Regions from separate parts of the Bhargavaea sp. GQ12 genome, predicted to be linked through region 1. Evidence: predicted binding sites of a transcription regulator. Region 1 holds the regulator's gene; the other holds the start of a gene.

Region 1 (15,991 bases):
GGAAATTGTCGTTCCGGATGAACTGTACCTGGATCTGCACGAGCAGGCCCAGTCGCGGTCGATCCTGCTGTCTATTGAAAACGACGAATCAGAACAGGAAGGTGAGGCAGTGCTCACGGGAGCATGCCCGGAACCGATCCGGCCTTCCGCGGTGCGATTGCTCCGGTATCTGGACCGGACACAAAAACGGTCGCTGTCCCATCTCCGCCCGGTTGTTTACCGTGAGCGGAAATCCGTTTTATCCATCGATCCGAACTCCAGAAGGAACCTCGAACTCGTCCGGTCGATCAGGGGCGGCGGAGAAAAAGGCTCGCTGTTCTGGCTGCTGGACGAAACAGTGACAGCGATGGGCGGGAGAAAGCTCAAACAGTGGATCCATGAGCCGCTGGCCGAGAAGCGCGCCATCCTGGACCGGACAGATGCTGTGGAGGAGCTGATCGGTGATTTCTTCGTACGGGGCGAAATCCGTGAGCTCCTGAAGGGGGTTTATGATATCGAACGGCTGGCGGGCAAGATTGCACTCGGGAATGCCACCGGCCGGGAACTGGCCCAGCTCCGCAGATCCCTCTCGCAGGCCGGGCCGATCGGGAGAGCACTCGAGTCTTCCGGAGGAGATAAGCTGAAGGCAATGGGAGGAGCGATCGATCCATGTGCCGCTGTTCTCGGAATTCTGGAGAAGTCCATCACTGATGATCCCCCTCTCAGCAACAAGGAGGGCGGCGTGATCCGTGAGGGCTATCATGAGCGGCTGGATGAGCTGCGCGATGCCTCAAGGAACGGGAAGGACTGGATTGCCGCTCTGGAAGCGGAAGAGCGCCGAAAGACCGGCATCAAATCGCTTAAGATCGGCTACAACAGGGTATTTGGATACTATCTCGAGGTCACCAAGTCGAATGTCCACCTCGTGGATCAGGAGCGTTATGACCGGAAGCAGACGCTGGCCAATGCGGAAAGGTACATCACTCCTGAACTCAAGCAGAAGGAAGCGATCATCCTCAACGCAGAAGAAGAAGCGCTTCTTTTGGAAGCGGAGCTGTTCCAGGCAGTCAGGGAAGAGGTGAAGCAGCATATCCCCAAGATTCAGGGCCTTGCCGACCGCCTCAGCACCCTGGATGTCCTGACCGCTTTTGCGGAAGTATCGGAAAAGTACCGGTTTGCGAAGCCCGCCTTCCACGCCGGCCGTGAGATGAAAATCACAGGAGGCCGTCATCCGGTAGTCGAAAAGATGCTTGATGACGGATCATACGTGCCAAACGACTGCATCCTGGATGAAGGGGCGAATATGCTTCTTATCACAGGTCCGAATATGTCAGGTAAAAGTACATACATGCGGCAGGTCGCGCTGACTGTCATTATGGCGCAGATCGGCTGCTTCGTTCCTGCAGACCATGCTGAGCTTCCGGTGACTGACCAGATATTCACGCGCATCGGCGCTGCGGACGATCTGGCCGGAGGGCAGAGCACATTCATGGTCGAGATGATGGAATCACGGCTGGCTCTTGCAAATGCGACCCCGGAGAGCCTGCTGCTTTTCGACGAGATCGGGCGGGGCACCTCCACTTATGACGGGATGGCCCTTGCACAGGCGATGATGGAATACATTCATGATGAAATCGGTGCGAATACACTCTTCTCCACCCACTATCATGAATTGACCGGCCTTTCCGAGACGCTCGGCCGTCTGCAAAACGTCCATGTGGCAGCAGCCGAACAAAACGGGCGGGTCATTTTCCTTCATAAGGTGAAGGAAGGGGCTGCGGATAAGAGTTACGGGATCCAGGTAGCCGAGCTTGCCGGACTTCCGGAAAGTGTTATCCGCCGGGCTGATGAACTGCTTGGGGAATTCGAAGCCGACCGGCCCGCGAATGCTCCACAGTCAGAACCTGCAGGCCAGATGTCATTATTCGATGAGGTCCAGGAAGAATCCATGCAAAACGCCAAAGCGCCGGTATCTGATCTGTCGGATGAAATTGAACGGCTGGACCTTCTACGTATGACCCCGATGGATGTTTTCCAATGGCTGCACGGCATGCAGGAACGACTGAGACAGAACGGAAGGTGATCTGATGGGACATATTGTTCTGATGGATGAGCCGCTCTCCAATAAAATCGCAGCAGGCGAAGTGGTGGAGCGGCCGGCATCTGTCGTGAAAGAACTTGTTGAGAATGCAATAGATGCCGGCGGCAATTCAATCGAGGTGAGGCTGGAGGAAGCAGGACTCACCTCCATCCGGGTGACCGACAATGGAAAAGGGATGGACGCGGAAGACGCCCTGCTCTGCTTTTCCAGACATGCAACAAGCAAAATAGGCAATGAGCATGATCTGTTCAGGATCCGGACGCTCGGTTTCCGGGGGGAGGCGCTGGCCAGTATCGCGGCGGTTTCCAAGGTGGACATGAAGACCTCAGACGGCGAATCCGGCGGATGCCGGATCCGCATCGAAGGCACCCGCATTATCGGTCAGGAACCGGCCGCCTACCGGAAGGGAACAGATATCACCGTTTCCCAACTTTTCTTCAATACACCGGCCAGACTGAAATACATGAAGACGATCCAGACCGAGCTCGGACATTCCATCGACTACATGAACCGGGCCGCACTCAGCCATCCCGGGATCGCATTCCGGCTAATCCATAACGGACAGGAGCATCTGAGGACTTCCGGCAGCGGCAATCTGCTCAAGGTCATTTCGGACATCTACGGGGCCGGGACGGCGAGGAAAATGCTTGCATTCAGCGGAGAGTCTGCAGATTATGATGTCTCCGGATATTGCGCGCTTCCTGACATCACACGGGCTTCGAAAAATTATATGACCGTCCTGGTGAACGGAAGATGGGTTAAGAGTTTTGCAGTGACGAAAGCTGTAATCGATGCGTATCACACATACCTGCCGATCGGCCGCTATCCGATTGCCGTCATCGACATTAAAGGCGATCCTTATCTGACGGATGTGAATGTACACCCTGCAAAACAGCAGATCCGACTGAGCAAGGAGCCGGAGCTATGCGCGCTGATCCGTGATGCGGTGAGGCGGGCAGTTGCCGGTTCCATCGGCGCGCCTGCCGCAAAGCCGCCGAAGGAAGCGCGGCCCAAAACGGAGCAGACTTCCATTTGGCATCAGCAGCAAGAGAACCGGGTTATGCCGGAGGCCGGAAAAACCATTTACCGTCCCGCGTCCACGATATCGGGTCTTCCCAGGCCGGATCACCCAGTATCCGAACCCGGAACTTCTGCAAAAACATTCGAAGACGGCCTGCAGCTTTCGGTTCAGGAAAACAATCCAAATGAGGAAGCATCCCGTTTTCCTTCGGATGTCCAGGTAATCGCCGAACCTCCTGCCCGTACAGAAACTGAGGATCATACGGAACCTGCTTCTGATTTTGTCCGGGATGCCCACAGAACGGACGAGCATTCCAGGAAAGTCCCGTTCGGCGAGCTCGAGGTGGTCGGCCAGATTCACGGCACATATATTGTCGCACAGAGCACGGACGGGTTTTATCTGGTGGACCAGCATGCCGCCCAGGAACGGATTAAATACGAGTATTTCCGTGAAAAAGTAAAGAGGGCGGACGGCAATGAACGCCAGGCGCTGATGATTCCGATGACCTTCCATTATCCGCCGGATGACATGGAAAGGATCCGTGAACAGCGGGAGACATTGGCATCGGTCGGTGTGGATATGGAGGAGTTTGGAAACAGGACGTTCGTCGTGCGGGAGCACCCTGCCTGGTTCCCTGCAGGATCGGAAGAGGAAATCATTGATGCCCTCGTGGAACAGGCGATGGAAGAACGCAGTGCCGATATCGGCAAACTGCTTGAGGAGACTGCGATCCTGATGAGCTGCAAACGTTCGATCAAGGCCAATCACTATCTGACCCGCGCGGACATGGAGCGGCTTCTCCATGATCTGGGCCAGGCGGAAAGTCCCTATACATGCCCGCATGGCAGGCCGGTCATCATCCATTTCTCCACGTACGAAATCGAAAAGATGTTCAAGCGCGTCATGTAGGACGAAAGGGGAGAGCTGTATGGAAACTTACATTCTTTCAATCGATCAGGGAACGACCAGTTCCCGCGCCATCCTGTTTGACCGGGAGGGCCGGGTGGTCCACTCCGCACAGCAGGAGTTCAGGCAGTATTTCCCGCAGCCTGGCTGGGTGGAGCATGATGCCAATGAAATCTGGGGATCAGTCCTTTCCTGCATCGCGGCGGTGATGACCGAAAGCGGCACTTCCCATGATCAGATCGGGGCGATCGGCATCACGAACCAGCGGGAGACAACAGTCGTCTGGGACAGGAAAACCGGACGCCCTGTCCACCGCGCCATCGTCTGGCAGTCGCGCCAGACACAGCACATCATTAATGAACTGAAGGATGCCGGGCATGAGCGCCTGTTCAGGGAAAAGACGGGTCTGGTGATGGATCCTTATTTTTCCGGGACGAAGGTGAAGTGGATTCTCGACAAGGTAGAGGGAGCGAGGGAAAAGGCAGAGTCGGGTGATCTTCTGTTCGGCACGATCGACAGTTTCCTGATCTATAAGCTGTCGGGGGGAGCCGTGCATGTGACCGATGTGACAAACGCTTCGCGCACGCTTCTGTTCAACATCCACGATATGAAGTGGGACGAGGAACTGTGCGGCATCCTCGATATTCCGATGAAGATGCTTCCTGAAGTGCGGCCTTCATCCGAAGTGTATACCCACACCGATCCATCCGTTTTCTTCGGCGGCAAAGTGCCGGTTGCCGGTGCGGCGGGCGATCAGCAGGCAGCACTTTTCGGCCAGGCCTGCTTCGAGAAAGGCATGGCGAAAAACACATACGGTACAGGCTGCTTCATGCTGATGAATACGGGCAAACAGCCGACAGAATCACGTCATGGACTCCTGACGACCGTCGCCTGGGATATCGGTGACGGGCCGGTGTATGCTTTGGAAGGCAGTGTGTTTGTGGCAGGTTCCGCGATCCAGTGGCTTCGTGACGGGCTTCGCATGCTCAAAAAGGCCGGGGACAGCGAACAGTATGCGGCAAGGGTCAGTTCTGCAGACGGTGTCTATGTAGTGCCGGCATTCGTCGGTCTCGGGACGCCTTACTGGGATCCGGATGCCCGCGGCGCGATTTTTGGCCTCACACGCGGCACGGAGAAGGAACATTTTATCCGTGCCACACTCGAGTCTCTCGCCTACCAGACAAAAGACGTCCTGGATGCCATGGAGAAGGATGCCGGTATCCCCGTCAAGCGTCTCCGGGCGGACGGCGGAGCCGTCGATAACAGCTTCCTTATGCAGTTCCAAAGTGACATGCTTCAGTCCGAAGTGGAACTGTCCGAGCTAAAAGAGACGACCGCACTCGGTGCCGCCTATCTGGCGGGGCTGTCGACCGGCTTTTTTAAGGACTGCGACGAAATCACAACGATGTGGCGGTCCAGACAAGTGTTCGCTCCGGAGATGGACCCCGGGAAGCGGGACCGTCTGTACGGCGGATGGCAGAAAGCGGTGGAAGCAACGCGTTCGTTTAGAATGTGAGAGGAGTGGCGACCATGTTTTCAACATTGCTCAGGCCGAAGATGAAACAGCATGCCTCAAAATTCAAATTCGATCTTCTGGTCATCGGAGGAGGGATCACGGGTGCCGGTATCGCACTGGATGCCGTGACAAGAGGGATGTCCGTTCTGCTCGTCGACATGCAGGACTTCGCGGAAGGCACGTCCAGCCGGTCTACAAAACTCATCCATGGGGGTCTGCGATACTTGAAGCAGATGGAGCTGAAGATCGTCGCCGAAACCGGACGGGAGCGGAAGATCGTCTACGAAAACGCCCCCCATGTAACCGAGCCGGAACGGATGTTGCTGCCATTTTACAAGGGCGGCACATTCGGCCCGTTTATGACATCTGCCGGACTGGCCATGTACGATCGTCTGGCCGGAGTGGAGAAAAGCGAGCGCAGGACGATGCTTTCGCCGGAGGAAACGCTCCGGCTTGAACCGCTCCTGAACCGGGAGGGTCTGCTCGGGGGTGGCCATTACGTGGAATACCGCACGGATGACGCACGCCTGACGTTAGAGGTCCTGAAAAAAGCCGCTGAAAAAGGGGCCCTCTGCCTGAACCACTGCAAGGCAGAAGCGTTCATCTATGACAGGGAGGGCAAAGTCGCCGGCGCTCATGTCCGGGACAGGTTGGACAATAGCCGTTTCCGTGCGGAAGCGGAGCATGTGGTCAATGCCACAGGACCATGGGTGGATGAAGTGAGGGAACTGGATGACGTCAGCAACGGCAAACACCTCCGCCTCTCGAAGGGTGTTCATATTGTTATCAGCCAGTCCCGTTTCCCGCTCAGGCAGGCTGTTTATTTCGACGGTCCTGACGGCAGGATGATTTTCGCCATCCCGAGGGACGGCAAGGCCTATATCGGCACGACCGATACGTTCTACGATGGTGATCCTGCAAAAGTTGCAGCAACCGAAGAAGATGTTGAGTACCTTCTAAAGGCCGCTAACAGTATGTTTCCGGGTGTCAGACTGGTCAGGAATGATGTGGAGTCCACTTGGGCGGGAGTCCGGCCGCTGATCCATGTGGAAGGAAAGAACCCCTCGGAAATTTCCCGGAAGGACGAAATCTGGGAATCTCCATCGGGACTCCTCACCATGGCCGGAGGCAAACTGACCGGGTACAGAAAAATGGCTGAGGATGCCGTCGACCGGATTGTCCGGCGATACAATGGCGGTACGTTCGGTCCGTGCATTACAAAAAACTTGCGCCTGTCCGGCGGAGATTTTGACGATCCGGACCATTTGGAAAACTTCATCAGGGGCAAAGCGAATGAGGCGGAACTATACGGCCTTACGTATGAAGATGGGCTCGAAATTGCCGGTTTCTACGGCACGAATGCCGATCTGGTCTTTCGTTTTGCCCATGCTGCAGGTGACGGTGCTGGTCTCAGTGCCGCTGTCAGGGGGCGCATCCTCTATGCGATCCATGCGGAGATGGCCGCAACACCGGCTGATTTCCTCGTACGAAGAACGGGCTGGATGTTTTTTGATGCCGGCCGTGTACAGGAGGAAGGAAGCAAGGTTGCAGCATACATGGCGGACCTGCTATCCCTGAGCTCGGAGGAAAAAGTAAAGATGCTTGATGAGCTTGACCTTGCCATCGGACAGACGGCAGGTCTGCAAGGAGGATGACCGAGTGGAGAGATTGACCATCCAAACGACTGACGGCCATATGGTCAGTGCGTTTGTAGCTGAGCCGGAAGGGCGGCCAAAGGGCCATATACACCTGCTACATGGAATGGCCGAACACATCGGCAGATACGAAGAGTTTGGAGAAGAGTTAAGGAAGGCCGGCTTCATTGTCAGCGGTCATGACCACCGCGGCCACGGGAGGACGGAACGGCTAAACGGCATCAGGGGGTATTTCGCTGAGGAAGACGGATTTGAACGGGTTGTGCAGGACGTCTATGAAGTCGTTTCCCTGATCCGCCAAAACCGGCCATCCCCCGTCTTCACGATATTCGGGCATAGCATGGGTTCTTTTGTGGCAAGGCGCTATACACAGCGCTACGGGGATACTTTGGACCGGGCCGTCTTCATGGGCTCGGGCGATCATCCCGGCCCTGCCATCATGGCGGGGCGACTGGTTGCGAGGGCATTCAGTGCCGCGGGAATGGAAAAAGAGCCGAACCAGTTATTGAACTCTCTGACGTTCGGTGGCTATAACCTTCAGTTTCCCGATGCGGAGACGCCATTTGACTGGCTGACGGATGATGCCGAGGAAGTCAGGGCGTACTTGGACGATGAAGAATCCGGGTTTGTTTCGACCACGGGATTTTTTTCGGATCTGTTCGACGGGCTTGACCTGATCCATAAAGACCGTGAAGTTGCCAGAACGCCTGCAGGCTTGCCGATTCTGCTGATTTCGGGTGCGCAGGATCCGGTCGGCAAGAGCGGGGCGGGTATCTGGAATGTCGCCCGCCAGTATTCGGAAAACGGGATCGAAAATGTCACCGTTTATCTTGTGGATGATGGCCGCCATGAGATTCTGCATTCGCCGAAAAAAGGCCGCGTCACCGAATTTATCAGGGAGTGGATCTTGCAATGACCGGTAGCTTGTACCCGGAAGTGGTGGCAATCGTGGGCCCGACGGCATCGGGAAAAACCGCATTAAGTGTCAGCCTGGCGGAAGCGGCAGGCGGCGAAGTCATTAACGGTGACGCGTTCCAGGTCTACCGCGGCCTGGATATCGGCACGGCAAAAATCACCCCTGAAGAGATGCACGGCATTCCGCACCATCTGTTTGATATCTTGGGTCCGGGTGACGATTTTTCAGTGGCGGACTACCAGAGGCTTGTCCGTGAGAAAATTGCGGAAATCCGTTCAAGAGGTAAGCTTCCGATCATCGCAGGCGGCACGGGCCTCTACATCCAGTCAGTCCTGTTCGATTTCCGGTTCACCGAGCAAAAACACGATCCGGTTCTTAGGGAGCGGCTGGAGGACATCCTGCAGGAACAAGGGCCCGGCCGGCTTCATGAGCTCCTTAAGGAACAGGACCCTGCCGCTGCAAAGGAAATCCATCCAAACAATACGCGCCGTGTATTGCGCGCCATCGAGATTGCATCCCTCACCGGCAAGTCGAAAAAAGAGGCGGAAGGAAGCAAAGGCTCGGAGCCGCTTTACGACCATCTGATCATCGGCCTGGCAATGGACCGGGACATCTTATACGAGCGGATCAACCAACGGGTTGACCTCATGATCCGGGAAGGCTGGACAGAGGAAGTCCTGCGACTCTTGAATGCAGGGTTCGGCGACAGCCAGTCCATGAAGGCAATCGGATATGGCGAGATTGCATCCTATCTGAATGGCGAGACGGATCTGGAGCAGGCACTTGACCTGACAAAACGCAATACGAGGCGCTATGCAAAGCGCCAGCTCACCTACTTCAGGAACAAGCTGGACGTGCACTGGCTTGAGGCATCGGACGGTACACGGCAGAATACGGAAAAAATACTTACAATGATGAAGGATTTCGGGTCGGTGAAAAGGAATACATAAGACAAGGCCCATGCCAACATAAAGAGAGAGCGGAGGAATAGGTGCAATGAAGTCAGCAAACATCCAGGATACGTTCCTGAACCAGATCCGCAAAAACGGGATTTTCGTAACCGTGTTCCTGACCAATGGTTTTCAGCTAAAAGGGCAAGTGAAGTCCTATGACAACTTCACAGTGCTGCTGGAGACGGACGGAAAACAGCAGCTGATCTACAAGCATGCGATCTCCACGTTCGTCCCCGCCCGTCCGGTCAATCTGGCGCCAAAGGAAGAATCAGCAGAAACGGTGTGAACAATGACGGGCTTCCGGGAAGCAGATGTGCGATGCTTCCCGGAAGCCTGTCTGCTGTTTTTACCGGAAAGCCGATGCCTCGTCTTTATCCGCAGCAGTCCGGCAATGCGGTATACTGGTGGATGACTATGCACCAGAGAGGAAAGAGGACGTTTGAACAACATCATGGACATCACAGGACAAATCGGTACTTGGAAAAAGGATGCCGAGCAAAAAATTACCCCCTTCCTGAAGAAGGCGGATGACATCGCGCTCTTTAACCAGGCAAAAGTACTTGCTGCTTTTAGGGAGAATCGGGTTTCCGACCATCATATGAACCCATCGACGGGCTATGGATACGATGACGAGGGGCGCGAGGTACTGGAGCGGGTGTATGCCTCAACTTTCGGTTCGGAATCGGCACTTGTCCGCAACCAGATCATTTCGGGCACCCACGCCATTTCCATCGCCCTATTCGGGGTGCTCCGACCCGGGGACGAACTGTTGTATATCACGGGTGAACCTTATGATACGCTCGCCTCGATCGTTTCGGGACCGGAAGGGAAAGACACGGGCTCACTCCGTGATTATGGGATCTCCTACCGCCATATCGACCTGAAACCGGACGGAACTGTCGATTTCGATGCCGTCAGTGATGCCGTAACCGAAAAGACGGCAATGATTGCCATCCAGCGTTCGAAAGGATATTCCCTGCGTCCGAGTTTTACAGTCGGCCAGATCGGAGAGATGGTGCAGAAGGTCCGGGAGATTGCGCCAAAAGCGATCATTTTCACTGATAACTGCTACGGAGAATTTGTCGAGACTGCAGAACCGACCGAGGTGGGGGTCGACCTGATGGCAGGCTCACTTATCAAAAACCCCGGCGGAGGTCTCGCCAAAACCGGCGGCTATTTGGCTGGACGTGCAGATCTTATTGAAAAATGTGCTTATCGGATGACTTCTCCGGGTATAGGAGCAGAGGCGGGTGCGTCGCTTGGTACGCTCCCCGACATGTATCAGGGCTTCTTCCTCGCTCCTCATGTGACGGCACAGGCCGTCAAGGGTGCGATTTTCACATCGGCGATGCTGGAAGCGGCGGGCATGTCTACTTCCCCGCACTATACTTCGGACCGGACGGACCTCATCCAGTCGGTGTCTTTCAATGATGCTGAACAGATGATCCGTTTCTGCCGGGAAATTCAGGCACATTCACCTGTTAATGCCCACTTTGCACCGGAACCGTCGTACATGCCGGGCTACGAGGATAATGTCATCATGGCGGCCGGCACCTTCGTGCAGGGCTCGAGCATCGAATTGACAGCGGACGGCCCGATCCGCCCGCCCTATACCGCTTATATCCAAGGCGGTCTTACATACGAACATGTACAGATCGCGATTCTTGGCGCGCTTGATGCGCTGATGAAAGAAAACCTGCTTAAAAATTGAAAGGATGGTAACGTGGCTAAAATTACTAAGGAAGATATTAAAAGCGACATACAAAAACAGAATGTGAATTTTATCCGACTGCAGTTCACTGATATCCTGGGGACTATTAAGAACGTGGAGATTCCGGTTTCCCAGATCGACAAGGCGCTGGACAACAAGATGATGTTTGACGGGTCGTCGATTGAAGGGTTCGTTAGGATCGAGGAGTCGGATATGTTCCTGGTTCCCGACATGGACACGTGGACGGTATTCCAGTGGGATACGGGATCCGGAAAAGTCGCCCGGCTCATCTGCGATGTTCACCGCGCAGACGGATCGCCATTCGAAGGGGATCCCCGAAGCAATCTGAAGCGGGTGCTTAAAGAAATGGAAAAACTGGGCTTTACCAAGTTCAATATCGGGCCTGAGCCGGAATTCTTCCTTTTCAAATTGGATATGAACGGCGAACCAAGCCTGGAACTGAACGACTATGGCGGCTACTTCGACCTTGCACCTACCGATCTGGGCGAAAATTGCCGCAGGGACATCGTACTTGAGCTTGAGGCGCTAGGCTTCGAGATTGAGGCATCGCACCATGAGAACGCCCCGGGCCAGCATGAGATCGATTTTAAATACGCAGACGCCATCCGGGCATGCGACAACATCCAGACATTCAAGCTTGTAGTCAAGACGATCGCCCGAAAACATGGACTTCATGCCACGTTCATGCCTAAGCCGCTGTTCGGCGTGGCAGGTTCCGGGATGCATGTCAACATGTCGCTATTCAAAGAAAGCGAGAACGTTTTCGAAGATCCTGAAGGAGAAGAGGGCCTGAGCCAAACCGCTTACCAGTTTATGGCCGGCCTGCTGCAGCATGCGCATGGCTTTACAGCCATCGCGAATCCTACCGTCAACTCTTACAAGCGTCTGGTGCCGGGCTATGAAGCACCTGTATACGTCGCGTGGTCGGGCACGAACCGCAGTCCGCTTATCCGGATTCCGACCTCGAGGGGATTGAGCACACGGGTCGAAGTGCGTTCGGTCGACCCTACAGCCAATCCGTACATGGCGATGGCTGTCCTTCTCGGAGCCGGGCTCGAAGGAATCCGCAACGGCATGGAGCCTCCGGAATCCGTCGACCAGAACATCTATGAGATGAGCCTCCGTGAACGCCGGAGCATGGGCATCGAAGACCTTCCGGCAAGCCTGAAAGAGGCGCTGGGCGCCCTTGCAGACGACAAGGTCATCCAAAATGCCCTCGGCAGCCATATCTACAAGAATTTCATGGACACAAAAGAAGCGGAATGGAACATGTTCCGCACAACAGTCCACCCGTGGGAGCGGGAGCAGTACATGAAGATGTACTGACTGCACGCAGATAAAAAGTGAGCGCAGCCTAATCGGTTGCGCTCACTTTTCTGTTTAAAGTTGTTCTATGGCTTCCCTGACCGGCGTGTCGCCTGAAACTAGCTCGAAGGAAAGGTTGCGGGTATTCTCCTTGTCCAGCGCTTCAAAGACGGCATGGGCGACATCTTCCCGTGGAATGCCGCCCGGCTCCAGATGTTCTGAAGCGGATACCCGGCCTGTTCCGGGTTCATCCAGCAGCAGGCCGGGACGGACGATCGTATAGTCCAGGCCACTCGCTCGGAGGATGTTGTCGGCGTGGTGCTTTGCCACGTAGTACGGACGGATGGCGTCAGACCAGCGTTCCCTGTCCTCGGCACCGATTGCGCTCACCATCAGGAAACGACCGACTCCCTTTTGTCCGGCGGCTTCGATTGCCTTGGCGGCTCCATCCAGGTCGATCAGCAAGGTTTTGTCAGGGCCGGTATGCCCGCCGCTTCCCGCAGTAAACACAACAGCATCCATATCTGCCATTATCGAAGACAGATCTGCAGTGCTGCCTTCAAGATCGGCAACGACGGTACGTGCTCCCATATTTTCGAAAACTGCCTGCTGCTCTTTTTTTCTGATCATGGCGGTCGGTGTATGCTCACCGCTCTCAACGAGAAGCTTCACCAGCATCTTGCCGATCTTGCCGTTTGCTCCGATGACAAGTACGTTCAAAATGATCCATCTCCCCTCTCATGCTAATGAGTCCACTATATCGGAACGGAGGGGCAGGGGACAATGGAAAGACGTCGGGCTGCAGACATGAAAAAAGCCGGCAGCGCGTTTCCGGAAAGCGGTGCCGACTGAATGATGATCCGACCCTGCAGGATCTTACTGGATATGGCGGTAGACGCCCACAACTTTACCGAGGATGGATACCTGGTCGACGATGATGGGATCCATCGACGGGTTTTCTGGCTGGAGGCGGAAATGCCCGCTTTCTTTGAAGAAGCGCTTGACTGTCGCCTCATCCTCTTCAGTCATTGCGACAACGATTTCACCGTTATTCGCGGTGCTCTGCTGGCGCACGACGACATAGTCACCGTTCAGGATGCCGGCCTCGATCATGGATTCGCCCATGATTTCCAGCATGAACAGCTGGTCGTCCGAGCTGCCGTACTGATCGGGGAGAGGAAAATATTCTTCGATGTTTTCGACCGCTGTAATTGGCTGGCCTGCTGTAACCTTCCCGACGACCGGGACCTGAAGAACATCCGCTTTAGGGATGGCGTCGCCGGTTTCAAGAATTTCAATAGCGCGGGGTTTGGTCGGGTCACGGCGGATGAGGCCCTTGTTCTCCAGGCGGGCCAGATGGCCGTGGACCGTCGAACTGGAAGCGAGCCCGACAGCCTCGCCTATTTCGCGGACGGAAGGCGGATAGCCTTTCGACCTGACCTCTTCCTTGATGAAAGTCAGGATGGCTTCCTGCCTTTTCGACATTTTCTTCAAACGGATTCACCTCTTCTTTTAACGTATTAGCTAGTTCCAAGTATATCAGCCGTCTCAATGAAATGCAAACATAGGTTCGAGAAAACCGCTTGACAAAAACATCTGTTCGCATTACGATGGGGTTATTATACGAACAAGCATTCGAATTTCTATTAGGAGGGGCCATTTATGAACCTGATCCGCAATTATTCTTACGTTGTATTCTTATTTCTCATCGCCATTGTTTCAGTCGCCATGCTGCCGGGACAGGAAGAGCCGGAACGTGCAATGACCGCCGAAATCCGAGTGAATCCCGGCGATACACTGTTCGCCCTGCATCAGAAAGCGGAAACTTCGCTTCCGGCTGACATATGGATAGAGGAAGTGCTCAAGATGAACGGTAAACATGATTCGACGATCCTTGCCGGAGAGACGCTTCTCGTACCCTCTAAAATGATGTATTCCGATGATATACAGCTGGCCGGTGAGGGAGAGTGAAGCGGGCCCGGACATGTGCTGTATATTGCCGGGTGAGCACTGAGAAAGAGTCCCAGGACATGTCACTAGAGCGTCAGGAGGAAGAGCTGCGGGCATTTGCGGACGAGCTTGACTTTACGGTGACCTCGGTTTTTAAAGACCGGCACAGCGGCTACGATATGGACCGGGACGGTCTCCTGGACCTGATCGACCATGTGCGGGAGGGTGAGGCGGAAATCGTCCTTGTCCAGGATGAGACCCGTCTCGGACGCGGGAATGCCCGTGTGGCAGTGCTGCACCTTCTGCAGAAGGCAGGGGCATCCACTTATACATATACGGACAAAGGTCCTGCAGCGCTGGATGAAATGGACACAATGCTGCTTGAGATATTGGCCATCGTCGAGGAATATCAAAGGAAAATGCATAATGCGAAAATTCGCAGGGGCATGCGCCGGGCAGTGGAAAAGGGCTACCGTCCTGAGCAGAATCTGAAAAAGCGGGGCAATCCCGAAGGCCGCGAACGAATTGATGTCCCGCTTGGGGAAATTGTCAGTCTCAGGCAGAAAGGCCTGACATTCGAAGAGATCGCTTCCACGCTTAGAGGACTCGGCCATGATGTCAGCAAGGCGACGGTACATCGCCGCTACAGAGAATATATCGAGGAAGAACAGACGAGCGAATGAGTTGCGCTCGTCTCTTTTTTTACTTATGTTTAGGACAAATGGAAAGGGGAGATTTCATGCTTTCACCCGAAAAGCTCGCCCGTATCAATGAATTGGCGAATAAGAAAAAGACTGTCGGACTGACGATGGAAGAAGCGAAGGAACAGACATTGCTCCGCAAGGAATATTTGGGGGTTTTCCGTTCCAATATGAAGCAGACAATCGAGAACGTAACCGTCATCGACCCGGAGGGCAATGACATTACGCCGGACAAAGTAAAACAGCTCAGAAACAACAAATTTCCGAACTGACATCGCCTTCGCCTGAATCCGGTTGTAAAGACCGCCGGGCTCGTCTAAACTTAAAAAGATTCAACTACTTGTTCGTGAAAGGATGTCGAAAGATGGCGAATCATGCCGATGCACTTGCAATCACCACGATCCGGACTCTGTCCATCGATGCGATCGAGAAAGCGAATTCCGGTCACCCGGGACTTCCGATGGGCGCCGCTCCAATGGCGTACACCCTGTGGACCAAACACATGAAGCATAACCCTTCGAACCCGCAGTGGTTCAACCGGGACCGCTTTGTCCTCTCCGCAGGACACGGTTCGATGCTTTTGTATTCCCTTCTTCATCTCGGCGGTTACGATCTGCCGATGGAAGAGATCAAGAATTTCCGCCAATGGGGTTCCAAGACACCTGGCCACCCCGAATACGGTCACACTGACGGAGTGGAAGCGACCACGGGCCCTCTCGGCCAGGGAATCGGCATGGCAGTGGGCATGGCGATGGCGGAACGCCATCTTGCCGCGACGTACAACAAGGACGGCCATGAGATTGTCGATCACCATACCTTCGCACTTTGCGGGGATGGGGACCTCATGGAAGGGGTAGCCTCCGAGGCGATCTCCCTTGCAGGGCACCTGAAGCTGGACAAGCTGATCGTGCTGTACGACAGCAACGACATCTCCCTTGACGGGGAACTCGACATGAGCTTTTCTGAGGATGTCCGCAAGCGCTTCGAGTCGTATGGTTGGAATTATCTTCGTGTCGGAGACGGCAACGACATCGATGCAGTTTCCAGTGCCATTGAAGAAGCGAAGGGGAACACGGGCGGACCGACCCTCATCGAAGTAAAGACGATCATCGGTTACGGTTCTCCGAACAAATCCGGTAAAGCGGATGTCCACGGCGCGCCTCTCGGCGAAGACGAAATGAAGCTCGTCAAGGAATACTACAAGTGGACATTCGAGGAAGACTTCCATGTGCCGGAAGAAGTGTATGACACATTCC
Region 2 (15,991 bases), on a different contig from region 1:
CTGAGCGGGCGCGACCAGTGGCGCGTCCTCATGCGGCTGCTCCGCTACATCCGCCCGCACAGGGGGGCGGCCGTGGCAGCCCTCCTCCTGCTCGGACTGACCGTACTCGGGGACATTCTCGGGCCATATCTCATCAAGACCTTCATCGATGATTACCTGACACCGGCCAACTTCCCGGAACGTCCGCTCATGATCCTTGCCGGTGCCTATCTGGGCATCCTCGTGCTGAACGCGGTGTTCGGCTATGTCCAGCTTCTGAAATTCCAGGAGATCGCGTTGCGCATCGTCCGCCAGATCCGGATTGATGCGTTCACGAAGGTGCACCGCCTCGGGATGCGGTATTTTGACAAGACGCCGGCTGGAGGCACCGTTTCCAGGGTGACGAACGACACCGAAGCGATCCTCGAGATGTTCGTCGATGTGCTTGTCGGCTTCCTGCAGAGCAGCCTGCTCATCATCGGTGTCTACATCGCGATGTTCGTGCTTGATGTCCGGCTCGCAATGCTGTCACTCCTCTTGCTGCCGCTCATCTTCCTCATCATGTGGATCTACCGGAAGTATAGTTCCGAGTTTTATCAGGACCTCCGGGAGCGGCTGAGCCAGCTAAACGGCAAAATCGCCGAATCCCTGAACGGCATGGGTATGGTCCAGGTGTTCAGGCAGGAAAAGCGGTTCAGGGAAGAATTCGGGGAGATCAATGACAAGCACTACGAGGCGGGCATGCGCAACATCAAGCTGGACGGACTGTTGCTGCGCCCCGCAGTTGATATCGTCTACGCACTCGGAATCATCCTGCTCCTGTCCTACTTCGGAATCACATCGTTCAGCGAACCTGTCGAGATCGGGGTCATCTATGCGTTCGTGACCTATATCGACCGGTTTTTCGAACCGATTAACCAGGTCATGCAACGCCTGTCGATCTTCCAGCAGGCCATCGTCGCGGCTGACCGGGTTTTCCGCCTCATGGACGATCCGGAACTGGAACCGGCACAGCCGCAGGCAGGGGAATCGCGAATCGATGAAGGGAAGATCGAGTTCAGGAATGTCTCCTTTTCCTATGACAGGGAAAACGATGTTCTGAAAAACATCAGCTTCACCGCCAATCCCGGGGAGACGGTGGCGCTTGTCGGCCACACGGGTTCCGGGAAAAGCTCAATCATCAACCTGCTTATGCGCTTCTACGAATTCGAACGGGGCGAGATCCTGATCGACGGCAGGCCGATCAAGTCCTTTCCGAAGGCGGAGCTCCGGGAAAAGACCGGACTCGTCCTGCAGGATCCATTCCTCTTCTACGGAGACATCGGGAGCAACATCCGGCTCTTTGATGAGTCGATCGATCCCGGCGAGGTGCGCGCGGCTGCCGAATTTGTCCAGGCGGACCCGTTTATCCGGAGCCTGCCGGACGGCTATGATCAGAAGGTGACGGAGCGGGGTTCGACCTTCTCGGGCGGACAGCGGCAACTGATCGCATTTGCCCGTACGATGGTCAAGAAACCAAAGATCCTGATCCTTGATGAGGCGACGGCGAATATCGATACCGAGACTGAAGTCGCAATCCAGAAAGGCTTGGAACAAATGCGGAAAGGCCGGACGACGATCGCCATCGCGCACCGACTCAGCACCATCCAGGACGCGGACCTGATTCTCGTCCTTCATCAGGGCGAGATTGTGGAGCGCGGTACCCACCGGGAACTCCTGGCAAAAGGCGGCCTTTACCACAAAATGTTCCGTCTCCAGAACGGCATCCTGGAAGGAAATGAAATCAGCTGATCGGAAGCAATGCCGAAAAAACGAATAACCCAATAAGCAAATGGCAGCGGTCCACCGCCTGCCATTTGCTTATTTTGTTCACTATCCGCTTCTTTCCGGGTGACATCCTTTCCGCATGCGGGAATATGTTATAAAGACAACAAACTGTCACAGACAGGAATGGCGAAAACCCCTGCGGATTCTGATAGTATAAGGACAGCAACAGAAAGGGGGATTGTCGTGTCGGCAGACCTCAATATCCTACTGGCATTCGGAGCGGGCTTCCTCAGTTTCATCTCCCCGTGTACGCTGCCGCTATATCCTGCATTTATCTCTTACATCACGGGCATGTCACTCGATGACCTAAAATCGGACGAGAGAAAAATGTCGAAGAGCGGGATCCTGCATACAGTCTTTTTCCTGCTGGGCTTCTCGGCCATTTTCATAGCCCTCGGATTCGGCACTTCGTTCATCGGTTCGTTTTTCGTCAGGTATGATGATCTGCTCAGGCAGATCGGCGCCATCTTCATCGTTGCATTTGGCCTGATGATTGTCGGGCTCCTGACGCCGGAGTTCCTCATGAAGGAGCGGAAGATCCAGTTCAAGAACCGGCCGGCCGGCTATTTCGGCTCTGCGGTGATCGGACTGGCATTCGCTGCGGGATGGACGCCGTGCAGCGGCCCGATCATCGGTGCCATCATCGCATTGGCCGGGCAGAACCCAGGGTCCGGCATGTGGTATATGCTCGCCTATGTATTCGGTTTTGCGATTCCGTTCTTTATTTTGTCTTTCTTTATCACGAAGCTTGCCGTCATCCGGAAATACAGCAACATCATCATGAAAATCGGCGGATGGGTTATGATCTTTGTCGGGATTCTCCTGTTCTTTGACGGTATGACGATGATCATCGGATGGCTGAGCCCGATCTTCGGCGATTTCCAAGGGTTCTGATATCATGAAGACATCAGCATTGCCGCAGGAGAGGAGGGATTCGGCAATGGAACAAATCCATACTTTCGATGAGTGGATCGAAACGCTTGAGGGGGAAGGTACACTTCTCCTCTTCGTTAAGACCGACCACTGCTCGGTCTGCGAAGGCCTGCTTCCGCAGGTCGCCGCCCTTGAAGAAGAATACGCATTTCCTTTTTATCTGACCAATGCCGCCCAAGTTTCTGAGTTGGCGGGACAGCTGTCCCTCTTCACCGCACCGGTCGTTCTCCTGTTCAAGGAAGGCCGGGAGTTCGCCCGCTTTGCCCGTTTCGTCCCGATGGCGGATCTGAAGCACCGGATGGACGAACTCGAGCAGGCGGGTGGACAGTATGAATGACTTTATCAACCGGATATTCACCGATATTCCCGCGCCCATCCTGATCATCGGCTCCACGGTGATCTTTGCGATGGCGGGTCTTGGCGCGGTGATCATGCGCTCAAGGGCCTCGAACCGCCCTGCAAGCGCCAAAAAGATCATCCTGCCCCCGGTCATGATGTCGACGGGCGCGCTCATGTTCCTTTTCGAGCCGTTCCGCGTCGCCTGGCCGCATGTATTCGAGGCGCTGGCTGTCGGAGCCCTGTTTTCAATCCTCCTTATCCGAACATCCAGGTTTGAGGAAAGTGGAGGGGAAATCTATCTGAAGCCCTCAAAGGCATTTATTTTCATTCTTGCCGGCCTGCTCATCTTGAGGGTGGCCGGAAAGCTGGTCCTCAGCAGCACAATCGATGTCGGAGAACTGGCCGGGATGTTCTTCCTTCTCGCGTTCGGCATGATCCTGCCATGGCGTATTGCCATGTATCTGAAATACAGAAAGCTGCAGTCCCGCATCGGGGCGGCAGCATGAAAAACCGCCATCCCGGTCAATTCCGGAATGGCGGTTTTAAATTTACTCTGCAGATAAATGATGATTTCCGCTCAAGCACCATCCAGCTCCAGCGCCCAGCAACTCGCAAACTTCACCCTCCTCCATTGCGATCAGTCAACATCGGCTCGTTCCTCACCGTGTTTCCTTTATCTCATTGCGAAGGGCTCCAGTTTGTCCGTTGCTGAACAGGCGCTTGCGCTTTTGTCATCAATCCCTGCTGAACTGGTACAGATTCCTGTACGGCGTATCATCAATCTGCAACTCTTCCAGCTTTTTCTTGAGGAATTTATGGTCACGCTTCGGTGTCGCGAGGATATAGCCGCGGATAATATGGTCGAACTCAATCCGTTTCGCCTTTTCGCGAAGTGCAAGCTGCCCGATCCTGCCGGCAATCTTCTGCTTGGCGACCGGCCGGAACAGTTCCGGCACCGGGGACACGAGCTCGTTCAGCATTTCCTTGGACTCAGGCGTCCACAGATGAAGCGATTTATTGACATAATACTCTTCCCAGTCGAGCGTTGACCGTCCGTCTTCCTTCGGCAGGGCTTTCAGGAACTTGCGGAACATGAAATATCCGCCGATCGCGAATAGGCCGATCAGGACAACCGCCCAGAACAGGATAAACCAGAGAAACCAGCCTTCCAGCAACACTCTCACCTCTTTTGCATTCTCCAACAATTATAAGGCCGCGGCCGATATTTTTCACCTCCGTTGTATTCTTTTCACCAAACTGCCCTATGTAACGGGTGAAAGGGGGGAGAAAACATGGCAAACATCGTCTTCAAAAACGCATCCATCCGGCTCCACTTTGACGCCGGCCTGGACGGGGATGGCAAGCCTGTGGTCAAGCTGAAAACGTACCGGAATGTGTCCGGATCGGCTGACGCGGCGTCCCTGGCTGCTGCGGTAAGTGCGCTCGGAGGCTTGTCGGATTACCCGTACATCGCAGCGGAAAAGATTGAGACTGCAGAAATCACGGAATATTGACCGCATCATCAGACGGATAAGAGAAAGGGGGAAAGAGAATGAACGAGACACTGGAACTTGTATTCAAGACGGCCGGAGGGAAGCGGATGACCCTCACTGTGGACAATCCCAGGGAAGGCCTCACGGAAGCGGAGGTGCGCCAGGCGATGGACGAAGTCATCGCAAGCGGCGTATTCGGCACGGACGGGCATCCGGCCGAATCGACCGAAGCCGCCCGGATCGTTTCCCGCGGCGTGACGGATATCATCACTGCGTGATCCACGGTTCCCCGGCAAAGCCGGGGAACCTTGTTTTGGTTGGGGAAATAACGGAAAGGAGGACGCCTTAATGCAGGAGTGGATGACGTTTATCCAGGATCTCGGATTCCCCATCTTCGTATCGTTTTATCTGATGCACCGGGTGGAGACAAAGCTGACCGCCATTCATGATGCACTCGTGTCGCTGAAGGCCGGATAGTTCATCGGATTGTCGGAAAACCGGGGCAACTGATGTTGAAGGCAGAACCGGTATCCGATAAGATGAGAGATAAATGATGAAGCAAAGGCGGTATTGCTGATGAAGAAACTCACGGCAGCAGCGGCATTTTTCATCCTGGCTGCGCTCGTGCTCGGAGCGTGCAACGCAGGGAAATTCGAAGGGGATTTCTCATGGGATGTTAAGCCGTTTGAATACACGAACCAGCACGGGGAACCCGTCTCGCTGGAAGACCTGGAAGGCCAGCCATGGCTCGCGCAGTTTGTCTTTACCAATTGTACATCGGTCTGCCCGCCGATGATGTTCAACATGGCGGAAGTCCAGGATCACCTGGCTGAGGCAGGCGTTGAAGATTACAAGATCGTTTCATTCAGCGTCGATCCCGAATTCGACACACCGGAAAAGCTGCAGGAGTATCTGGATACCTTTGAAGTCTCGGATCAGTCCAAATGGGAGATGCTGACGGGATATACCATGGATGATATCGCCGACCTGGCGGTAAAGTCATTTAAAGTTCCGGTCATCGCACCTCCGCAGGATTCGGACCAGGTCACCCACGCTTCCTCGTTCTTCCTTGTGAACCAGGAAGGAAAAGCAGTCAAGAGTTATGATGGTTATATGGAAGTCCCGCATGATATCATTGTTGAAGACATGAAAGCCTTGATCAAGGCGAGATCCTGAAAAAAAGCCGGCGCAAGCCGGCTTTTGCCGTGGAAGGGGAACTAGGATGGGCAAACGGTTAAATATGAAGAGCAGGCGTAAACGACTGCGAAAAGGCGGATGCCTCATTGCTGCATTCATCTTTCTTATACCTTCACTGATTGTTGTCTATATGATGACGGCCCTTTTCTGGTCAGTGATCCGGGACATTCCGTTTATCCGAGAGCTGAATGACTATGCCGCCCATACGCCGGACAGGCTTTTCGACATCCAGGTGCCGGAGAACTACGTGCCGCTCTATAAAGAAGCAGCGGATGAATATGGAATTCCGTGGACGCTTCTTGCCGCCCATCACCGGGTGGAGACCCGTTTCAGCACGATGGATCCGCTTGTTTCCCCGGCAGGCGCGGAAGGCCATATGCAGTTTATGCCATGTACATGGGTGGGCTGGTCGCACCCGAGCTGTTCCGAACTTGGCAGAGGGGACATCCCGGAAGATGTGAAGACTGATCCGGAAGCCATCCGATCCTACGGGGGCTATGGACTCGATGCTGATGGGGACGGGAAGGCGGATCCCTTCAGCCTGAGCGACTCTCTCTACAGCGCCGCCAGTTACCTTTCCAGGAACGGGGCGGCAGAAGGGGAGCTGGAGCAGGCAGTCTTCCTTTATAACCATAGTGAACGCTATGTGGAGGAAGTCATGTCGTTCTACAGGGACTACGAGGAACGATCAGATGAAATCACAGGAAAATGAAGGCATACAAAAAGAGGACCGTTTCCGGCCCTCTTTTTTGTTTGTTCAATTAAGCTCTGCGCATAGCTTTAAGAATAAAGCTGACGACGAACACAAGAATCAGTGCGCCGATCAGTGCAGGAATCAGGGCGATGCCAGCAACATCCGGTCCAAAGTCACCGAATAGTGCACCACCGATCCAAGCACCGATGATACCTGCAATGATGTTGCCGATGATGCCACCAGGGATGTCTTTCCCGAGGATCATACCGGCGAGCCAGCCGATGATTCCGCCTACGATCAGATACATTAAGAATTCCATGTTGCCTTCACTCCTTCTAAAATTTTTATAATGCCGTTACAGTACTTTATATATCCAAAAGTGTTCGGGCTAAAACCTAATATGCCCCAATCAAATACAAAAAACCTTAGAAAAAGATGGATTCTGAATGATTTAAATATTGAAATATCAATCTCTTTCCTTTATAATCGAGAAAAGCAATAAGGAGATGGACGCGATGGACATGGAACGGATGAAGGTTCTTGACCGCCACGCATTTCTGTTTGCCCTGGTGCACAGTCTGTTCGTCGTTTCCCTTGCCTATGACTTTCTCAGCTTCTACTGAAGCCAAAAAAACACAGATGGAAATCCGGTTATTCGTATGGGTGGCCGGATTTTTCATGTATTCGAAAAAGTAACGAACGAGTCAAAGAGTATCATTTACTGAAGCGGAATGTTCATTTTCTGAATGGTTCCGTCAAAAGTGATTCGTTTTCCTTATATCCTTCAATCAACATAATGTAATTTACTTATCGGACAGGATTCGATAAGATAAGGGAGAGAAAAGTGGATCCATCCGTCTTTTCACGCAGAAATAGAGGAGGAAAAGCAATGGCTAAGAGCACGCAAAAAGTTAAAAGCAATCTGCACAACAGCCGCCAGTCATTCGAGCTGAATGGCAAGACGTACAACTACTACCGTCTGAAGGCTCTGCAGGATGCAGGCATCGCTGATGTATCACGCCTGCCTTACTCCATCAAAGTGCTGCTGGAATCTGTCCTTCGTCAGCACGATGGCTATGTTATCAAAGATGAACACGTTGAAAACCTTGCAAAATGGGGCACGGATGTAGACCCGTCCGCGGAAGTGCCATTCAAGCCTTCCCGCGTCATCCTTCAGGACTTCACAGGTGTTCCGGTCGTCGTCGACCTCGCTTCGATGCGCCAGGCGATGGCGGATCTCGGCGGAAACCCGGATGAGATCAACCCTGAAATCCCGGTCGACCTCGTCATTGACCACTCCGTCCAGGTAGACCGCTACGGCTCGAATGAAGCACTCCGCCTGAACATGGAACTTGAGTTCGAACGCAACGCAGAGCGTTACCAGTTCCTGAACTGGGCACAGAAGGCCTACGATAACTACCGTGCCGTACCTCCGGCAACAGGGATTGTCCACCAGGTTAACCTCGAGTACCTCGCAAGTGTTGTACACGAAATCGAAAACGAAGACGGCACATTCGAAACGTATCCGGATACGCTCGTCGGAACCGACTCCCACACGACGATGATTAACGGGATCGGCGTTCTCGGCTGGGGCGTAGGCGGTATCGAAGCGGAAGCCGGCATGCTCGGCCAGCCTTCGTACTTCCCGCTTCCGGAAGTCATCGGTGTCAAGCTGACTGGCGACCTTCCGAACGGCGCGACGGCAACTGACCTTGCACTCCGTGTCACACAGCTTCTCCGCGAAAAGGGCGTTGTCGGCAAATTCGTCGAGTTCTTCGGCCCTGGCGTCGCACAACTTCCGCTTGCGGATCGTGCGACCATCGCCAACATGGCACCTGAATACGGCGCAACTTGCGGCTTCTTCCCGGTTGACGAAGAATCCCTCAACTACATGCGCCTGACAGGCCGTGAAGAAGAACATATCGCAGTCACGAAGAAATATCTTCAGGAAAACGATATGTTCTTCACTCCAGACAACGTGGACCCGACATATACAGACACGGTCGAACTCGACCTTTCCACAATCGAGCCAAACCTTTCGGGCCCTAAGCGTCCTCAAGACCTCATCCCAATGTCCCGCATGAAGGAAGAGTTCAACAAGGCGATCACGGCTCCGATGGGCAACCAAGGCTTCGGTCTGAGCGAAAAAGAAATCGACAAAAAAGGCACAGTCGAGTTCGAAGACGGCCGTACAGTCGAAATGAAGACCGGTGACCTCGCGATTGCAGCGATCACATCTTGCACGAACACGTCGAACCCTTACGTTATGCTCGGCGCCGGACTCGTTGCGAAAAAAGCGGTCGAAAAGGGCATCCGCCCGCCGGCATACGTCAAGACGTCGCTCGCACCAGGTTCGAAAGTCGTTACAGGCTACCTCGAATCCGCAGGTCTCAACACGTACCTTGACCAGATCGGCTTCAACACAGTCGGCTACGGATGCACAACGTGCATCGGTAACTCCGGTCCGCTTCTTCCGGAAATCGAAAAGACGATCATGGACAACGACCTGCTCGTATCCTCCGTCCTTTCGGGTAACCGGAACTTCGAAGGCCGGATCCACCCGCTCGTCAAGGCAAACTACCTGGCTTCGCCTCCGCTCGTCGTCGCTTATGCCCTCGCAGGCACAGTGAACATCGACTTCGAGAAAGAGCCGATCGGACGCGCTGCGGACGGAACGGACGTCTTCCTGAAAGACATCTGGCCATCCACTGAAGAAGTGAAGGCTGAAATCGAGAAGACGGTCACACCTGACCTCTTCCGCAAAGAATACGAACATGTCTTCACGGAAAACGAGCGCTGGAACGCAATCGAAACAACGGATGACTCCCTGTATGACTTCGACCCAGAGTCGACTTACATCCAGAACCCGCCGTTCTTCGAAGGCCTGTCGAAGGAAGCAAGCCCGATCCAGACGCTTGCAGACCTCCGCGTCATCGGCAAGTTCGGCGACTCGATCACGACTGACCACATTTCCCCTGCAGGCGCGATCGGCAAAGATACGCCGGCAGGCAAGTACCTGCGTGAGCGCGGCGTAGAGCCACGCTACTTCAACTCGTACGGTTCCCGCCGTGGTAACCACGAGGTCATGATGCGCGGTACATTCGCGAACATCCGGATCCGCAACCAGATCGCGAAAGGCACAGAAGGCGGCTACACGACTTACTGGCCGACCAAAGAGATCCTGCCGATCTATGATGCAGCGATGAAGTATCAGGAAGACGGTACGGGCCTCGCGATTCTCGCAGGCAAAGACTACGGCATGGGCTCTTCACGTGACTGGGCTGCGAAGGGCACAAACCTTCTCGGCATCAAGACAGTCATCGCCGAAAGCTACGAGCGTATCCACCGTTCGAACCTCGTCATGATGGGCGTACTTCCGCTCCAGTTCATGAAGGGCGACAGCGTGGAATCCCTCGGCCTGACAGGCGAAGAGGCGATCAGCGTCAACCTCACTGACAACGTGAAACCGCGCGATGTCCTCACGGTCACTGCGACTGCTCCGGACGGCTCCGTCAAGGAGTTCCAGGCACTTGCACGCTTCGACTCCGAAGTGGAAGTTGACTACTACCGCCACGGCGGCATCCTTCAGATGGTTCTCCGTAACCGCCTGAAAGCCAACTGATCAAACTGAGTGACCAACAGCCTGGAGAGGACATCCTCTCCAGGCTGTTTTTGTATGCGGCGAGATCATGCTGCTCCGGACATCGCCGGCTGCTATCCGGTATAATGGCAGGGAGGTGAAGATGATGTATGTCAATGAAACGTCAGTTAAGGTACGTTATTCGGAAACCGACCAGATGGGTGTCGTATACCATGCCAACTACCTGGTATGGATGGAGATCGGACGCACATCACTGATCGAGGATATCGGCTTCCGCTACGATAAGCTGGAGGAAGAAGGCTTTCTTTCTCCGGTGATCGACCTGAACATCAGCTATAAAAACGCAATGCGCTACGGGGAATCTGCAATCATCCGTACGTGGATCCAGTCGCACGGACGGCTGCGGACGACATACGGCTATGAGATCCTTCACGGGGACGGCACGGTTGCCGCGACCGGACAATCCGTACACACGCTTGTCCATAAGGAAACGTTCCGGCCGGTCGGACTGCGCAAGGCCGATCCGGAATGGGATGCAAAATACCGGGAACTCGCCAGGGAGCTTGTGTGATGGCATTCGGCGTCAAGCGGCAGGAAGTATCCGAGTGGAAAGAAGCCGTCAGCAGGGGAGAAATTGCATTCCTGACGCATTTTTGGCTTGATGACCGTTTTCCGGGCTGCCGGACCGTCACCAAGGCCGGGTGCGCAGATCTGGCGAAGCTGGAAGCCTGGGGCAGGCAGTACGGACTTCATCCGGATTGGATCGACCACAAGGAGCGTTATCCGCACTTTGACCTGTTCGGAGAAAGGGAATATGAAATCCTGAAGAAAGAGGGAAGGGAAGACCTGATTGAACGCTTCAGGCTGACCGGTATACAAAAAGCGTGAATCCGCTGCGGGATTCACGCTTTCTCTTTTTCGTATCCGTATTCAGGTTCGTCCAATGCGGCATCATAACCGACAACGAGGTCATGTCCGTCAAAGTACCATTCATCGTCGGACTCGACAAAATAGGTGATGCCGTCCGACTCCGCTTGCGCGGACGGGTTTTCCGGTTCTTCCACCGACAGCCCGAGTGAAAAGCCCGGCTGAAGGCCCGAGCCGCCGTAGCGGACCGTGAATCGTACTGAAGCGCCAGCTTCCAAGCCCATTTCTTCATAAAACCATTTCTGCGCGTCATCGGAAATTCTGATCTCCATGGAACACACCGCCTTCCGTGGTCTCCCTACAGTATACTAAAGCCACTTCACCTTTGGCTCGGTTCCCGCCTTGATGCGGCCGATGTTCGCCCGGTGGCGGTAAAAGATGAATGCGGACAGGACGATGATGACAATCAGCAGGTACAGATCGCCCGTCCTGACGTAGTTGATGATCGCATAAATCAGCGCAATGACACCCATTGCCATCGAGGTGAGGGAGACGATCTTCGTCAGCTTCAGGATAACGAGGAAAGAAACGATCAGTACGAGGAAAAACGGCCAGCTATAACCGAGAATGACGCCTCCGGACGTCGCAACAGCCTTTCCTCCCCTGAATTTCGCAAACACGGGGAACATATGGCCGACAACTGCCGCGATGCCCAGTGTCAGCGGATGGATACCCGAATCCGCAAATGCCGGTATCAGCAGAAGGAGCACAGCAGCGGTCCCTTTGAAGATGTCCATGAGCGTGACCGCAATGCCGGCCGGCTTTCCCAGCACGCGGAAAGTGTTGGTTGCACCGAGGTTGCCGCTGCCCGATTCACGGATGTCTTTGTTGTAGAAGAGCTTCCCGATCCAAAGCCCCGAAGGCACAGAGCCAAGTAAATATGCGATGAGAAGCACAATTGCCGTATCCATAGCAAACCTCTTTTCGATATAAGGGTTGGTCTTAACAGTCAGTCTCAGTTTACATCATCCAAGACACACGCACAATGCCCTCAATACAGGGTCAAACGACTGGAATCCCCAGCAAACATTGCAACGGCGGGCTTCAGTAGTCTACAATGAAGTGCGGGACTATCGGACCGGCAGTTGGACACAAGCCGGCGAAACAAGTACAATAGGAACATATACGAACAAACGTTTGATGGAGGAATCCTCTTGGCCAAAATTACAAAAACCATGAAATACAACGACGACTCGATCCAGGTGCTTGAGGGACTTGAGGCTGTACGCAAACGGCCCGGCATGTACATCGGCTCGACCGATACACGCGGCCTTCATCACCTTGTGTATGAAATCGTCGACAACTCGGTCGACGAGGCGCTGGCAGGATTCGGAGAAGAGATCAATGTCACCGTCCATAAAGACGGCAGCGTCAGCGTAAGGGACCACGGGCGCGGAATGCCGACGGGCACCCACAGCACCGGTAAACCGACGACGGAAGTTATTCTGACCGTCCTGCATGCCGGCGGGAAATTCGGGCAGGGAGGATACAAGACAAGCGGCGGACTGCACGGCGTCGGCGCATCGGTTGTCAACGCCCTCTCTGAATGGCTCGAGGTGACCGTCTTCAAGGACGGCAAGAAGTTCCGCCAGCGTTTTGAGGGCGGGGGGCATCCCGTCACGACACTGGAAGAGATCGGCAAGACACGCGAGCGCGGGACGCTTCTCCGGTTCAAGCCGGATCCGACCATTTTCTCGACAGTAAAATACAATTATGAAATCCTGAGCGAACGGCTGCGCGAATCGGCCTTCCTGCTAAAAGGAATGAAAATCACCCTGTCTGATGAGGAAAGCGGACGGGCGGATGAGTTTCTTTATGAATCCGGCATCATGGAGTTTGTCGGATATTTAAATGAAGAGAAAGATACGATGCATAAAGTAGCCTATATCGAAGGGGAACAGGACGGGATCGAGCTCGAATTCGCTTTCCAGTTCACCGACGGCTACTCAGAGACGATTCTGTCCTTCGTCAACAACGTCCGGACAAAGGACGGCGGGACGCATGAGACAGGTGTCAAGACTGCGATGACGCGGGTCTTTAACGAATATGCCCGGAAAGCGGGACTGCTGAAAGAAAAGGACAAAAACCTGGACGGCGCGGACATCCGTGAAGGGATTTCTGCGATTATCTCCGTACGGGTACCGGAAGCACTGCTCCAGTTCGAAGGGCAGACCAAAAGCAAGCTCGGCACCAGCCAGGCGCGTGCAGCGGCGGACGCCGTCGTATCGCAGAAACTCATGTACTACCTGGAGGAGCATGCAGAACTTTCTGCGACACTCGTACGCAAGGGGATCCGTGCCCAGCAGGCCCGCGAAGCGGCCCGTAAGGCACGGGAAGACGCACGTTCCGGAAAGAAGCGGAAGCGCTCCGAAATGCTGCTGTCCGGCAAGCTGACCCCGGCGCAGTCGAAAAATGCAGCGAAGAATGAACTGTACCTCGTCGAGGGTGACTCTGCCGGCGGCTCGGCAAAACAGGGACGCGACCGTACTTTCCAGGCGATCCTGCCGCTTCGGGGCAAGGTCATCAACACGGAAAAGGCGAAGCTTGAGGACATCATGAAGAATGAAGAGATCTCGACGATCATCCATACGATCGGAGGGGGCGTCGGCTCCGACTTTAATGTCGATGATATCGCCTATGACAAGATCATCATCATGACCGATGCCGACACCGACGGCGCCCATATCCAGGTGTTGCTTCTGACCTTCTTCTACCGCTACATGAAACCCCTCATCGAGGCTGGAAAAGTCTATCTCGCACTGCCTCCGCTCTTTAAAGTTTCCAAAGGCACCGGCAAAAAAGAGAAGATGGCCTATGCCTGGACAGAGCGCGAACTGGATGCAGCCATCCAGGAAGTCGGAAAAGGCTATATCCTCCAGCGCTATAAAGGTCTCGGCGAGATGAATGCCGACCAGCTCTGGGATACGACAATGAATCCCGAGACCCGTACACTCATTCGCGTTACGATCGAGGACGGGGCAAAATCCGAGCGGCGCGTCACGACGCTCATGGGAGACAAAGTTGAGCCGAGGAGGAAGTGGATCGAGGACAACGTCGACTTCGGCATGGAAGACGGCGCGACGATCCTGGAAAATGAATTCCTGACGGCCGAGACAGCTGAGGAGGAACAGGCATGACGGAAACAGCACGATACCAGGACCTCCCGCTAGAAGAGGTCATCGGCGACCGCTTTGGGCGCTACAGTAAATACATTATTCAGGACCGCGCGCTTCCCGATGCACGGGACGGACTGAAACCGGTCCAGCGGCGCATCCTGTTCGCAATGATGGAAGAAAACAATACACACGACAAGGGCTTCCGGAAATCGGCGAAAACGGTCGGGAACGTCATCGGTAAATATCACCCGCACGGCGACTCTTCCGTATACGAAGCCATGGTCCGGATGAGCCAGGACTGGAAACTCCGGCATCCGCTCATCGAGATGCACGGGAACAACGGCTCGCTCGACGGCGACCCCGCTGCTGCCATGCGTTATACGGAAGCCAGGCTTTCCGCAATCGCTTCAGAAATGCTGCGTGATATCGGCAAGCGCACCGTAGACTTTATCCCGAACTACGATGATAACGAAAATGAGCCGACAGTTCTCCCTGCAATGCTGCCGAATCTGCTCATCAACGGTTCGACGGGCATTTCAGCGGGATACGCGACAGATATCCCGCCTCACGCCCTCCACGAAGTGATCGATGCGGTTCTTATGAGGATCGATAATCCTGCCGTGACGACGGATGAACTGATGACCGTCCTGCAGGGGCCGGATTTTCCGACAGGCGGAATCATCCAGGGTGCGGAAGGCATCAAAAAAGCTTACGAGACGGGCCGCGGAAAGATCATTGTCCGCTCGAAGACCGAAATCGAAAAGATCCGCGGAGGCAAGCAGCAGATCGTCATCACCGAAATCCCGTACGAAGTGAACAAGGCCCATCTCGTCAAGAAGATGGACGAGCTCCGGATCGACCGCAAGCTTGAAGGCATTTCGGAAGTCCGTGACGAATCAGACCGCACCGGCCTCCGGATCGTCGTGGAACTCAAGAAAGACATCGACGGGGAAGCCATACTCCAATACCTCTTCAAGAACACTGACCTTCAGGTAAGCTACAGCTTCAACATGATTGCAATCGATGAACGCCGTCCGAAGCTGATGTCGCTCGGCATGCTGCTTGATGCTTATATCGCTCACCGGAAAGAAGTCGTCACGAAGCGTTCGGAATACGACCTTCTGCGCGCAAAGGACCGTCTGCACATCGTAGAAGGGCTCATGAAGGCCCTCTCCATCCTTGATGAAGTGATCCGGACGATCCGGGCATCCAAGGACAAGCGGGACGCTAAAAACAATCTGATCGAATCGTACAGCTTCACTGAACCGCAGGCTGAAGCGATTGTCTCCCTCCAGCTCTACCGTCTGACAAACACAGATATCACCGAGCTGAAAAAGGAAGAAGGAGAGCTGAAAGCGCTCGTTCAGGAACTCACGGAAATCCTCGGCTCCGAGAAAAAACTGATGCGGGTCATCAAGTCCGAACTCAAAGATATCCGCAAGCGCTTCTCGGAACCCCGACGTTCAGTGATCGAGGCGAAAATCCAGGAAATCAAGGTCGACCTCGATATCCTGATCCCGAGCGAGGACGTCGTCGTCACGGTCACGAAAGACGGCTATGTCAAGCGCACGAGCCAGCGCTCGTACGGGGCATCGGGCGGCCGTGACTTCGAGATGAAGGAGACCGACCGGCTGCTGTACGGCGGCACGCTCAACACCCAGCAGTCACTCCTGCTCTTCACGTCTTCCGGCAATTACATTTCCCAGCCTGTCCATGAGCTTCCGGATATCCGCTGGAAAGACCTCGGCCAGCACATCTCGAGCATTATCCCGCTGAGTCCTGAAGAAGAGATCATTGCCGCAATCGGCATCGAATCATTTGACAGGGAGGACACCGATATCGTCACTGTCACCAAAGGCGGATTCATCAAACGGTCCGCACTTGC

What was found. Region 1 encodes LexA, which represses DNA repair genes until DNA is damaged. Its sites were predicted from a motif close to CGAACATATGTTCG; they were not measured.
Region 2: a site for LexA is predicted at 12,117-12,130, ahead of parE (DNA topoisomerase IV subunit B). Genes of this name have one in related genera too.

What each region holds. Positions count from the first base shown of each region.
Region 1 covers NZ_JCAXEU010000010.1:13,747-29,737, forward strand. The annotation lists gene mutS (DNA mismatch repair protein MutS) at 1-2,062, shown strand, start outside; gene mutL (DNA mismatch repair endonuclease MutL) at 2,067-4,010, shown strand; gene glpK (glycerol kinase GlpK) at 4,030-5,523, shown strand; gene AC6CHQ_RS10340 (glycerol-3-phosphate dehydrogenase/oxidase) at 5,538-7,178, shown strand; gene AC6CHQ_RS10345 (alpha/beta fold hydrolase) at 7,183-8,094, shown strand; gene miaA (tRNA (adenosine(37)-N6)-dimethylallyltransferase MiaA) at 8,091-9,044, shown strand; gene hfq (RNA chaperone Hfq) at 9,091-9,333, shown strand; gene AC6CHQ_RS10360 (methionine gamma-lyase family protein) at 9,499-10,758, shown strand; gene glnA (type I glutamate--ammonia ligase) at 10,771-12,105, shown strand; gene AC6CHQ_RS10370 (SDR family oxidoreductase) at 12,160-12,804, opposite strand; gene lexA (transcriptional repressor LexA) at 12,961-13,578, opposite strand; gene AC6CHQ_RS10380 (LysM peptidoglycan-binding domain-containing protein) at 13,747-14,055, shown strand; gene AC6CHQ_RS10385 (YneB family resolvase-like protein) at 14,052-14,717, shown strand; gene AC6CHQ_RS10390 (DUF896 domain-containing protein) at 14,774-15,007, shown strand; gene tkt (transketolase) at 15,100-15,991, shown strand, end outside.
Region 2 covers NZ_JCAXEU010000007.1:34,019-50,009, forward strand. The annotation lists gene AC6CHQ_RS08335 (ABC transporter ATP-binding protein) at 1-1,770, shown strand, start outside; gene AC6CHQ_RS08340 (cytochrome c biogenesis CcdA family protein) at 1,990-2,700, shown strand; gene AC6CHQ_RS08345 (thioredoxin family protein) at 2,747-3,076, shown strand; gene AC6CHQ_RS08350 (CcdC family protein) at 3,069-3,584, shown strand; gene AC6CHQ_RS08355 (DUF2621 domain-containing protein) at 3,813-4,253, opposite strand; gene AC6CHQ_RS08360 (DUF1659 domain-containing protein) at 4,371-4,592, shown strand; gene AC6CHQ_RS08365 (DUF2922 domain-containing protein) at 4,631-4,849, shown strand; gene AC6CHQ_RS08370 (YvrJ family protein) at 4,920-5,048, shown strand; gene AC6CHQ_RS08375 (SCO family protein) at 5,148-5,747, shown strand; gene AC6CHQ_RS08380 (lytic transglycosylase domain-containing protein) at 5,794-6,480, shown strand; gene AC6CHQ_RS08385 (GlsB/YeaQ/YmgE family stress response membrane protein) at 6,530-6,781, opposite strand; gene acnA (aconitate hydratase AcnA) at 7,352-10,084, shown strand; gene AC6CHQ_RS08395 (acyl-CoA thioesterase) at 10,209-10,634, shown strand; gene AC6CHQ_RS08400 (hypothetical protein) at 10,634-10,951, shown strand; gene AC6CHQ_RS08405 (HesB/YadR/YfhF family protein) at 10,966-11,262, opposite strand; gene plsY (glycerol-3-phosphate 1-O-acyltransferase PlsY) at 11,299-11,901, opposite strand; gene parE (DNA topoisomerase IV subunit B) at 12,166-14,127, shown strand; gene parC (DNA topoisomerase IV subunit A) at 14,124-15,991, shown strand, end outside.